DNA from 2 places in the Virgibacillus ainsalahensis genome. Region 2 is predicted to be linked to the other one. Evidence: riboswitches for the same ligand, from Rfam matches in the RefSeq annotation. Region 2 holds a riboswitch; the other holds the start of a gene.
The links. Region 2 has a riboswitch for cobalamin ahead of ACZ427_RS18810 (ribonucleoside-diphosphate reductase subunit alpha). Riboswitches for the same ligand answer to the same signal wherever they lie in the genome.

Region 1 (4,886 bases), 1.8 Mb from region 2:
AAGCAATGATGCAGACGGCGACAAAAGTTTCCATTTTGGTCGAGCAGCATCCTGAAAAGTCTTTGGTGATTGAGACGGCAGAACGTATTATTGATTTGGATAGTCGTGTCGCTATCGTATTTGACGATGGTGATATTTGGGTTTCTGATACTGCGAATCAAAATTTAACTGAATTTGAGGAAACATGGTTAGAAAATGAAGAGGAATTAAGACAGATGTTTACAGAAAATGAAGAAATCGTGAACCATATGATATTACCTAATAGTGATACAGAGGCAATGTTGGTAGGTGCACCAGTTTCAACAAATGATGGTGGAGTCTTTGTATATCAATCATTAGATGTAATCGCACAAACAAAAGCTGAAACGACAAGGATCATATTGCTTACAGCTGGAATTGCCATTGTTTTAACGACTATTTTTGCAGTTTTTCTATCTACTCGTATTACTTCACCATTGATTAAAATGCGTGAAGCTGCATTCGACTTAACAAAAGGAGAATTTAATACGAAAGTTCCAATATTAACCCATGATGAAATTGGTGAGCTGGCAATCGCGTTCAATCGTATGGGCAGGCAACTCAAATTTCATATTAATGCACTAAGGCAGGAAAAAGAACAGCTGTCCAGTATTGTGCGGTCCATGGCTGATGGTGTGATTACCTTGAATCGCAATGGGGATATGATTGTAACCAATCCACCTGCGGAAAAATTTATCGACGATTGGTTTTTTGAAAATAATATAGATAATGATATGGATAATAAAAAGCTTCCCAGTGAATTACATGAAATTCTACAGAAAGTCATTGATGGCGAGTCAGAATCTTTAAATGAATTTCAATTGCAGGGGAGAAACTGGGTAATGCTGATGACTCCATTATATGACCAATCTTACGTCCGGGGCGCAGTTGCTGTTATCCGGGATATGACAGATGAAAGACGGTCAGATATATTGCGTAAGGATTTCATTGCAAATGTATCACATGAATTACGGACACCGATTTCTATGTTGCAGGGCTATAGTGAAGCGATTGTAGATGATGTAGCTGAAAGCAAAGAAGATAAAAATGAACTCGCAGGAATTATTCATGAAGAATCCTTACGCATGGGCAGGCTTGTGAATGAACTGCTCGATCTTGCCCGGATGGAAGCAGGGCATATCCAGTTAAATGTAGAAGTAGTTGAAGCAGATATTTATGTAGATCGTATTTTAAAAAAATTTAAGGGTGTGGCAGAAGACAATCATATTGAATTAATACTCACCAAGAATTTAATTGAACCAAAAGTGTCCATAGATCCTGACCGAATTGAACAGGTTTTCACAAACTTAATTGATAACGCTATCCGTCATACCGATGAACACGGTTTTGTTAAAGTTCATATCGAATCTGGTAAGCATGAATTCCATGTTGATATTGAAGATAGTGGTAGTGGAATTGCTGAAGCGGATTTACCGTTCGTATTTGAACGCTTTTACAAAGCAGATAAGGCCAGAACCAGAAATAAATCTAAAAAAGGAACTGGTTTGGGACTAGCAATCGCAAAAAATATAATAGATGCACACCACGGAACGCTGACAGTTAAAAGTAAAGAAAATGAAGGGACTACATTCACTTTCAAACTACCTCAAAATAATTAATATGTTCTAAACGATCAATATATGATATGATTTAAATAGTAATTGAATTGAATACATCTAGGGAATGTTGGTGTAATTGCTTAAAAGGGAATCCGGTGAAAATCCGGAACTGTCCTCGCAACTGTAAATGATTAACGAAATAAGCGAAACCACTGTATGAATAGTCATATGGGAAGGGCTTAGAGTAGGTAAGAATCATAAGTCAGTAGACCTGCCAAATTCTTCTGTTTCAATGCTTCGAGGGTATGAGCGATTGAGACAACCGGATACATAAATGCATAAACCGACCTTTTTATGTTTCGATTGTCTGCAGGAAGCTAACTCGATGACGAGTTAGCTTTTCTTTTTTTATTTTAGAAAAAAATGATTTATATGGAGTAAAGAATATAATTTCTTAGGGTTTGGTGATCAGGTCTTGATGATAAACCAAGTTTTTCTAAAATAATGAAGATTTTTAATCGCAAACGTATCCTTAATTACAAACTATTAACGAAGGAGATGGAATAAAATGAACAAATGGATGTTGCGTCTGGGAATCCTCATGCTGGTTATTGGAGTCCTCGCAGGATGTGGCGCGAATGATTCTCAACAGGAAGAATCAACTGAAGCTAGTCAGGAACAGCCAGCGGAAACACAGGAAAGTGAAGAATCGGTTACCATTACACTCTCAAAGGACGATGGTGATGAAGTAATAACGGAAGAAGAAGTAGCAATAGAAGAAGATGCCATTCTAATGGATGTAATGGAAGAAAACTTTGATATCGAACATGATGGAGGATTTATTACCTCTATAGATGGAATAGCCCCAGAAGAGGGCGAGGAAAAATCATGGATGTTTTTTGTGAATGGGGAGACGGCTATGGTAGGAGCGGAAGAGCTCGAGTTATCACCTGATGATGAAGTTACATTTGATTTGCAGGCATGGGAATGATGTAATATTGAATACATATAAAATAACCCTGCTGGCACTTCTTGCAGCATTGGCTGTCGTCGGCAGATTTGCTTTAGGATTTCTGCCAAATGTTCAGCCGGTTACAGCGATTATCATCATCAGTGGTTTGTTTCTAGGACCATTAGCTGCAGTAATGTTGGCATTATTAACAACATTTTTATCCAATATATTATTAGGTATGGGCATTTGGACAATTTGGCAAGTTATTTCGTGGGCTATCATCGGATTGATAAGTGGATGCATTGGAAAGACTTGGAAACGAATTCCATTATTGGTTATTGTAATATATGGAATATTTAGTGGGTATTTATATGGATTTATAGTTTCCTTGACAACTTACCAGGTTACCGGGAAATTCCTGCCATACTATTTAGCAGGACTGCCATTTGATACCTCACATGCAATAGGAAACGCAATTTTCATCGTGCTGCTTTATCCAGCTATTTCATATTTTTTAAAAAAATACTCCGATAAACGTTTTGATCTGCAAAACATCAACTGATACGAGTTGGTGTTTTTCTTTTTTTCCATTATAGTAATATTACATTGTAACATTATAATGATGCCAAACGACTAATTGAATGAACGGAGGTACTATATGAGGGCCGTTTTCGATCGAATATATGATAATTACCATAAGGACTTGTTTCAGTTCATTTTTTATATGGTAAAAGATAAGCAATTAACAGAAGACCTTGTTCAGGAAGTATACATAAAAGTTTTAAAATCATTTGAAACATTTAAGGGAGAAAGTAGTGAGAAAACATGGTTATTTTCGATTGCAAGACATGTTACCTATGATTATTTCCGTTCCAAAAATAGAAAAAAGAAGCGAATACTGGAATTCTTCGACTGGGGTGAAAAAGGGGAGTTGATTCAGGATGATACTCCATTGCCAGAAGAAATTGCGATACAAAGTGATGAAATGAAGAGGATTTATAAATATTTGGATCAATGCACCAACGATCAAAAAAGTGTACTGATATTGCGTTATATACAATCCTTTTCAATCAAGGAAACTGCTGAAATATTAAACTTTAGTGTGAGTAAGGTGAAAACCACGCAACATAGAGGGTTAAATGCATTAAAGAAATTCATATCAGAAGATCAGGAGAAAGGGGGAGAAGCATGATGGAAGAACAGGAAAAGCAAAAGATTGCAGATAAGCTCAAGCAATTTCCTGTGATAATTGACGAAACAGATAAAGACGACTTATTCCAGCGGATCTCCTCACATCAGGATAAAGACGTAAAAGTGAATAAAAATAAAAGGTTTATACCTGCTTTAGGAATAATAATGACTTTTGTAATCATTGTATTTATTGTACCGTCATTATTGAATTCATCAATGTTTCAAAATAATGACGAACAATCCGCAGACTATGCACTCGATGTTTCCGATCAAAATGAGGTCACTGAAAATCAACAAGAATCTACAACTGATTCATTTGGACAGGAATCCAGCAATGATGATGTCGAGCAGGAAACGATGCTGGCGGATCCTTCCTCAGATACTCATGTCATACAGGAAATTGGAGATAATATGACAATTGTTCATGGAGCTATTTCGGATTCAAAACAGCAATACGTGATTCCTTTATCGCTAATCGTATCGGAGTCTGATGATATATCAACACATTATAATAATCTGGATGACCGCATTGAAGAGAATGAGTGGGGGGTAAGCAACTATCCATTTGAAGATGTGTCGTTTACATTGAGAAAAGCGGAGAATCTGGTAGTCATGGATCTCCCAAAAAATCATACACTGGGTGAAGGGTCAGCTAAAACATATATTTTTGAACAAATGCTAACAAGAATGTTTACACCACATGGTATTGAAAAAGTGATTTTTGATACGAAAGATAATCAGCGAGTGAATTTGGGGAAAATTGGCGTAGTCCAGGAACTGCCGATAAGGGAAGAGAAAGAGGAGAGTTATAAACTGTATCGCAAGTCCGAAGAAACCCGGTCTTTTTTAATTCCCATTTCAAATGAGGAGCAAGCCACAATTGAAGATGCGTTAAATGAATTGAAGATTGGACAGAAATCTTTAAATGTGTATCAGACAATACCAGATGATGTGAATTTTTCTGTTAAATCAGGCAACAGACAGCTGATTGTTTCATTTGCGGAAGATTCTCTGATGAAGAGCAACCAGGATTATGTCACGATGATTGAAGCCATATTGATGACGGCTAAAAGTTATGGTTATGAAACAGTGAATTTTAAAAATTCATCTATTGAACAAATAGGAGCTTATGATCTATCTGTGCCAGTGGAAGTTCCTGACGCAGT
Region 2 (4,886 bases):
TGCGAAAATATGCGCCGGTGCTCCAGTTGCTTCCTTCAAACGCCGGATAGCTTCCTTTTTCCCTGCTCAGTTCCATACTGTTTTTAATCGTCAAATACGCAATTTTTTCATACAATTCATCTGCACGAATGACCGCTTCCTCTGTTTCCCATTCTTTGTTTTCCTTTGCCAGCAAGTGATGCCAGCCAAATGTTCCAAGCCCAATCGCACGGTACTTCTGATTGGTGAGCTGCGCCTGTTTGATTGGAAGTGTATTCAAATCGATAACATTGTCCAGCATGCGGACCTGGATTTTTATCAAACGCTCCAGAACATTATCGGGTACAGCTTTCCCCAGATTAATCGAACTCAAATTACATACAACATAGTCCCCGGCCTTATATTTTTTTACAATTGTATTCTCATTTTCAACAAATTCCTCAATAAATTCCGTCGGTGATTGATTTTGCGTAATTTCGGTACACAAATTAGAACAATAGATCATCCCATGATGCGGATTGCTATTCTGTCGATTCACTTCATCCCGGTAAAACATGAACGGTGTGCCTGCTTCAAGCTGTGACTTCATGATTCGTTTCATGATGTCGATTGCTGGAACTTTTCGTTTCGACAAAATTTCTGTTTCGACACATTCCTCATATTTTCTCCGAAACGACCCATTTCCTTTTTCTTCGTCATAAAAATCCTCAAGGGAATACCCCATGGTCTGACGCACTTCATGAGGGTCGAACAAGTACCAGTCTTCACGTTTCTCCACCTTTTCCATGAAAAGATCCGGCAAACTTACACCGGTAAAAATATCATGTGCACGCATGCGATCATCACCATTATTTAATTTGAGGTCGAGAAAGGACTCAATATCTCTGTGCCAAATATCGAGATAAATCGCAATAGCCCCTTTTCTTGTTCCAAGCTGATCGACACTTACAGCTGTATTATTAAGTTGTTTAATCCATGGAACGACTCCGCTCGACATGCCTTTAAAACCTTTAATTGTACTTCCCCTGCTGCGGATTTTCCCCATATATACGCCGATTCCGCCACCATTCTTGGAAAGCTTGGCAATATCTGTGTTACTGTCATAAATTGCTTGCAGGCTGTCATCCACCGTATCAATGAAGCAGCTGGACAATTGGCCATGTGTTTTACCAGCATTGTTAAGTGTCGGGGTTGCCACTGTCATATACAAATTACTAAGCGCCCAGTAAGCCTCTGTTACAAACTTTGATCGATGCGACTGGTCCTCATCCTGCATCAGATACATGGATATAATCATCCAGCGTTCCTGCGGCAATTCGAACGTATTTTTCTCATGATCTGTTGCTAGATAACGTGTGGCGAGGCTGTAGATACCCAAATAATTAAACAGGGAATCATTTTGCGGTTGGATCTGCTCTGCAAAATGGTCGATTTCATCTTTTGTATATTTTGAAAGGATAGCGGATGAATATATCCCCTGCTCTGTCAATGTTTCGATAAGCTGATAAAAGTTTCCATATAGATTAGTAGATTCATCGTTACGATTCTCTGAAGCTTCCCGGTACAGTTGCTGTAAATAGATTCTTGCAGCCAGGTATGTCCAATCCGGCTCAGCCTCATCAATATTTTCCAATGCATTTTTAATTAGCATATCTACTGTTTTTGCTGAAAAATTGGCGGTATTTAACATTCTTAAAGATTTTTCTTTATAACTTTCTGTGTTGATGGATAAACCGATTGATGCTTTATCAATCATTTGACTAATGCTTTCTTCCAACGTTGTCATTTTTGTTAGCATAGTGGTACCTCCTCGTATGTATAAAACAGTTTTTCCCGGTTGAGTGCAGTTCTATTTTTTAGATTCCAAGGGCCAGCGTTTACTCCGTGAACACCGGCGTTCATCGTAAAAACTCCTGCGCTCCATGCTGCTAGTTCCGCGCTCCTTCGTCCAAGCTAAGAAAACCGTTCACCCCTGGGATGAACGGTTTTCAGACGACAAAAGTCAATATCTCCACCGCCTCACCTTCTCTCACCCCGGAGAAATGAAACTTCAAGTTATGGCAGGTCTCCTGACTTATGCTTCTCCCTACTAAAGTCCTTCCCGTATCATCATCGCTTTTCAGCTTGCGATACAGTGGATATCTTTTTCGTCCACACGTACAGTTGCGGGGGCAGTTCCAGCTTATAACTGGATTCCCTTTTCAGACATCAATATGTCACCTTAACTCATTACACAACATATGGTATTAAATTTTAATTAGTTATCAATATCTTGTATTAAACATTATCATATTAAATTATGGAAAGCAAACATTTAACCAACACAAATTAATGCTGGAATTTTTCCAGACGCATAAAGAATTCCTTCAAAAATTCATAAAACACTCTTTCTGTCGGCAATAATTGACGGTCTTTAGGAATAATAACACCTAACGTTCTGGTGACATCTGGTTCGGTGACCGGAATCTTAACAGTCGAACGCGGCAAATTATCAATTAAGGTAATTTCCGGAATCAGGGAAACCCCGAGCCCTGCTGAAACAAGACCTTTAATTGCGTCAATGTCCTCCCCTTCAAAGGAGACATTTGGGCTGAACCCCAGCTGCGTGCAGGCATTGATGATGAGATCCCTTAGCACATAATCCTGAGGGAACAATATAAATGAATCCTCGCGCAATTGATTCAAATTTAAGGAGGAAGCTTCTGCAAGAGAATGGTTCACCGGCAATAATGCGAAGATATTTTCTGTGAATAAAATAGATCCCTGCAGTTTTTTTTCATTCATGGGGACAGGCCCCAATAGCGCCATATTAATTTCCCCATTAATTACGGCTTCTTTTAATTTATGATAGGATCCTTGTTTTAATTTAAATTTAACATTTGGGTAGTGGTCCCGAAATGCTGAAATGGCAGTTGGGAGAATATATGCAGATAAACTGCTGGGAAAACCGACATGAATAGTTCCCCGCTCCGGATCTGTATATTCTTCAATCACCTGTGCTGCGTCATCAATAACATACATCGCTTGTTCCATATGTTCAAGAAAAACTCTGCCAATTGTTGTTAGACGCACAGTACGCCCTTCTCGTATAAAAAGATCAACACCAAGTTCCGCTTCCAAATTAAAAATCTGCCTACTCACTGCAGATTGCGCGATATGCATGGCATGGGCAGCCTCTGTCACATGTTCCCGTTTCGCAACTTCAATAAAATATTTGATCTGTTTTAGTTCCAATATACTCCCCCCTTCCTTTTATTATCTCATAATGGCATCAGTTTTATCTATTATTTATATTGTTTCGATTAATTTTTTAATGTAAAGTATATCATATGTTGTATTTACGGACACATTAAAATAAAATAATTTAGGAGGTTCTAGATCCATTATGATAAGTATTACAAAAGAAACAGGTAACACTGGCAGAAAGAAAATCGTCCAAGAATATATGGATAAAGTTTATAATACCGTAGTAATGCGAAACCCTAATGAATCTGAATTCCATCAGGCGGTCGCATTAATCTTCAAATCGCTTATCCCCATTTTTGAAAAATATCCGGTTTATATGGAAAAAGGAATCCTTGAACAACTTGTTGAACCTGAACGCGTGATTACTTTCCGTGTTCCGTGGGTCGACGACGAGGGAAATGTACAGGTGAACCGTGGTTATCGAGTACAGTTTAATAGTGCAATTGGGCCATATAAAGGCGGATTGCGTTTTCACCCCTCTGTAAACCTGAGTATTGTCAAATTCCTCGGACTGGAGCAAATCATCAAAAACTCCCTGACAGGCCAGCCTATTGGTGGCGGTAAAGGCGGAGCTGACTTTGATCCGAAAGGAAAATCAGATAATGAAATTATGCGCTTTTGCCGAAGCTTCATGTCAGAACTCGCCAGATATATTGGACCGGATACAGATATACCAGCAGGAGACATTGGCGTAGGTGCTAGAGAGATCGGTTATATGTTCGGACAGTACAAAAAAATCCGCGGAAGTTTTGAAGGTGGTGTTATTACCGGAAAAGGACTGGATTATGGCGGCAGCTTGGCCCGTAAAGAAGCTACCGGGTATGGAACAATCTATTTTGTACAGGAAATGTTAAAAGATAAAGGGATGTCCATTGACGGATCCAGACTAGTTGTATCAGGTTCCGGAAATGTTTCCATTTATGCAATGGAAAAAGCAATACAACTAGGCGGCAAAGTTGTTGCCTGCAGTGACTCAAACGGCTATATTTATGATGAGAACGGTATTGATCTTGATACCGTAAAAGAAATTAAAGAAGAGAACAATGGAAGAATCAATGAGTATTTAGAGAAACATCCGAAAGCAGCTTTCTTTGAGGGATGTGCAGGTATCTGGTCTATTCCTTGTGATGTTGCCCTGCCATGTGCAACACAGAATGAGATTGATGAGGAAACTGCTCAAATCCTTATTAATAATGGTGTAAAAGCAGTAGCAGAAGGTGCAAATATGCCTTCAACTGCAGAAGCGATCGATGTATTTATAACAAATGATATTTTATTTGGCCCTGCAAAAGCGGTAAATGCCGGCGGTGTTGCAGTATCTTCTCTGGAGATGGCACAAAACAGCATGCGGTTGGCTTGGAGTTTTGAGGATGTTGATGCAAAGTTACAGGAAATCATGAAAGATATCTATCAAAACTGTATAACTGCAGCAGACGAATTTGGAACTCCAGGCAATTTGGAATCAGGATCTAATCTTGCCGGATTTAAGAAAGTTGCTGATGCCATGATCGCACAGGGTGTTATTTAAAATAAATACGAATCTATTAAAAACACAGGATGCATTCACATGCTCCTGTGTTTTTCTATACTTTATTGAGTACTTATCCCAGAACCGCCCGGTCATTTTCAATCTGTGTACCACGAATCCGCTGAAATTCATG

Region 1: linked by a shared signal. The riboswitch ahead of ACZ427_RS08370 (DUF4430 domain-containing protein) and the one ahead of ACZ427_RS18810 (ribonucleoside-diphosphate reductase subunit alpha) in region 2 are both predicted to bind cobalamin.

Annotation. Positions count from the first base shown of each region.
Region 1 is NZ_AP043943.1:1,740,862-1,745,747, reverse strand. It holds gene ACZ427_RS08375 (ATP-binding protein) at 1-1,637, shown strand, start outside; cobalamin riboswitch at 1,689-1,870, shown strand; gene ACZ427_RS08370 (DUF4430 domain-containing protein) at 2,146-2,568, shown strand; gene ACZ427_RS08365 (ECF transporter S component) at 2,576-3,091, shown strand; gene sigX (RNA polymerase sigma factor SigX) at 3,188-3,721, shown strand; gene ACZ427_RS08355 (hypothetical protein) at 3,718-4,886, shown strand, end outside.
Region 2 is NZ_AP043943.1:3,789,588-3,794,473, reverse strand. It holds gene ACZ427_RS18810 (ribonucleoside-diphosphate reductase subunit alpha) at 1-1,765, opposite strand, end outside; cobalamin riboswitch at 2,022-2,218, opposite strand; gene ACZ427_RS18805 (LysR family transcriptional regulator) at 2,308-3,213, opposite strand; gene gdhA (NADP-specific glutamate dehydrogenase) at 3,365-4,753, shown strand; gene ACZ427_RS18795 (ABC transporter ATP-binding protein) at 4,827-4,886, opposite strand, start outside.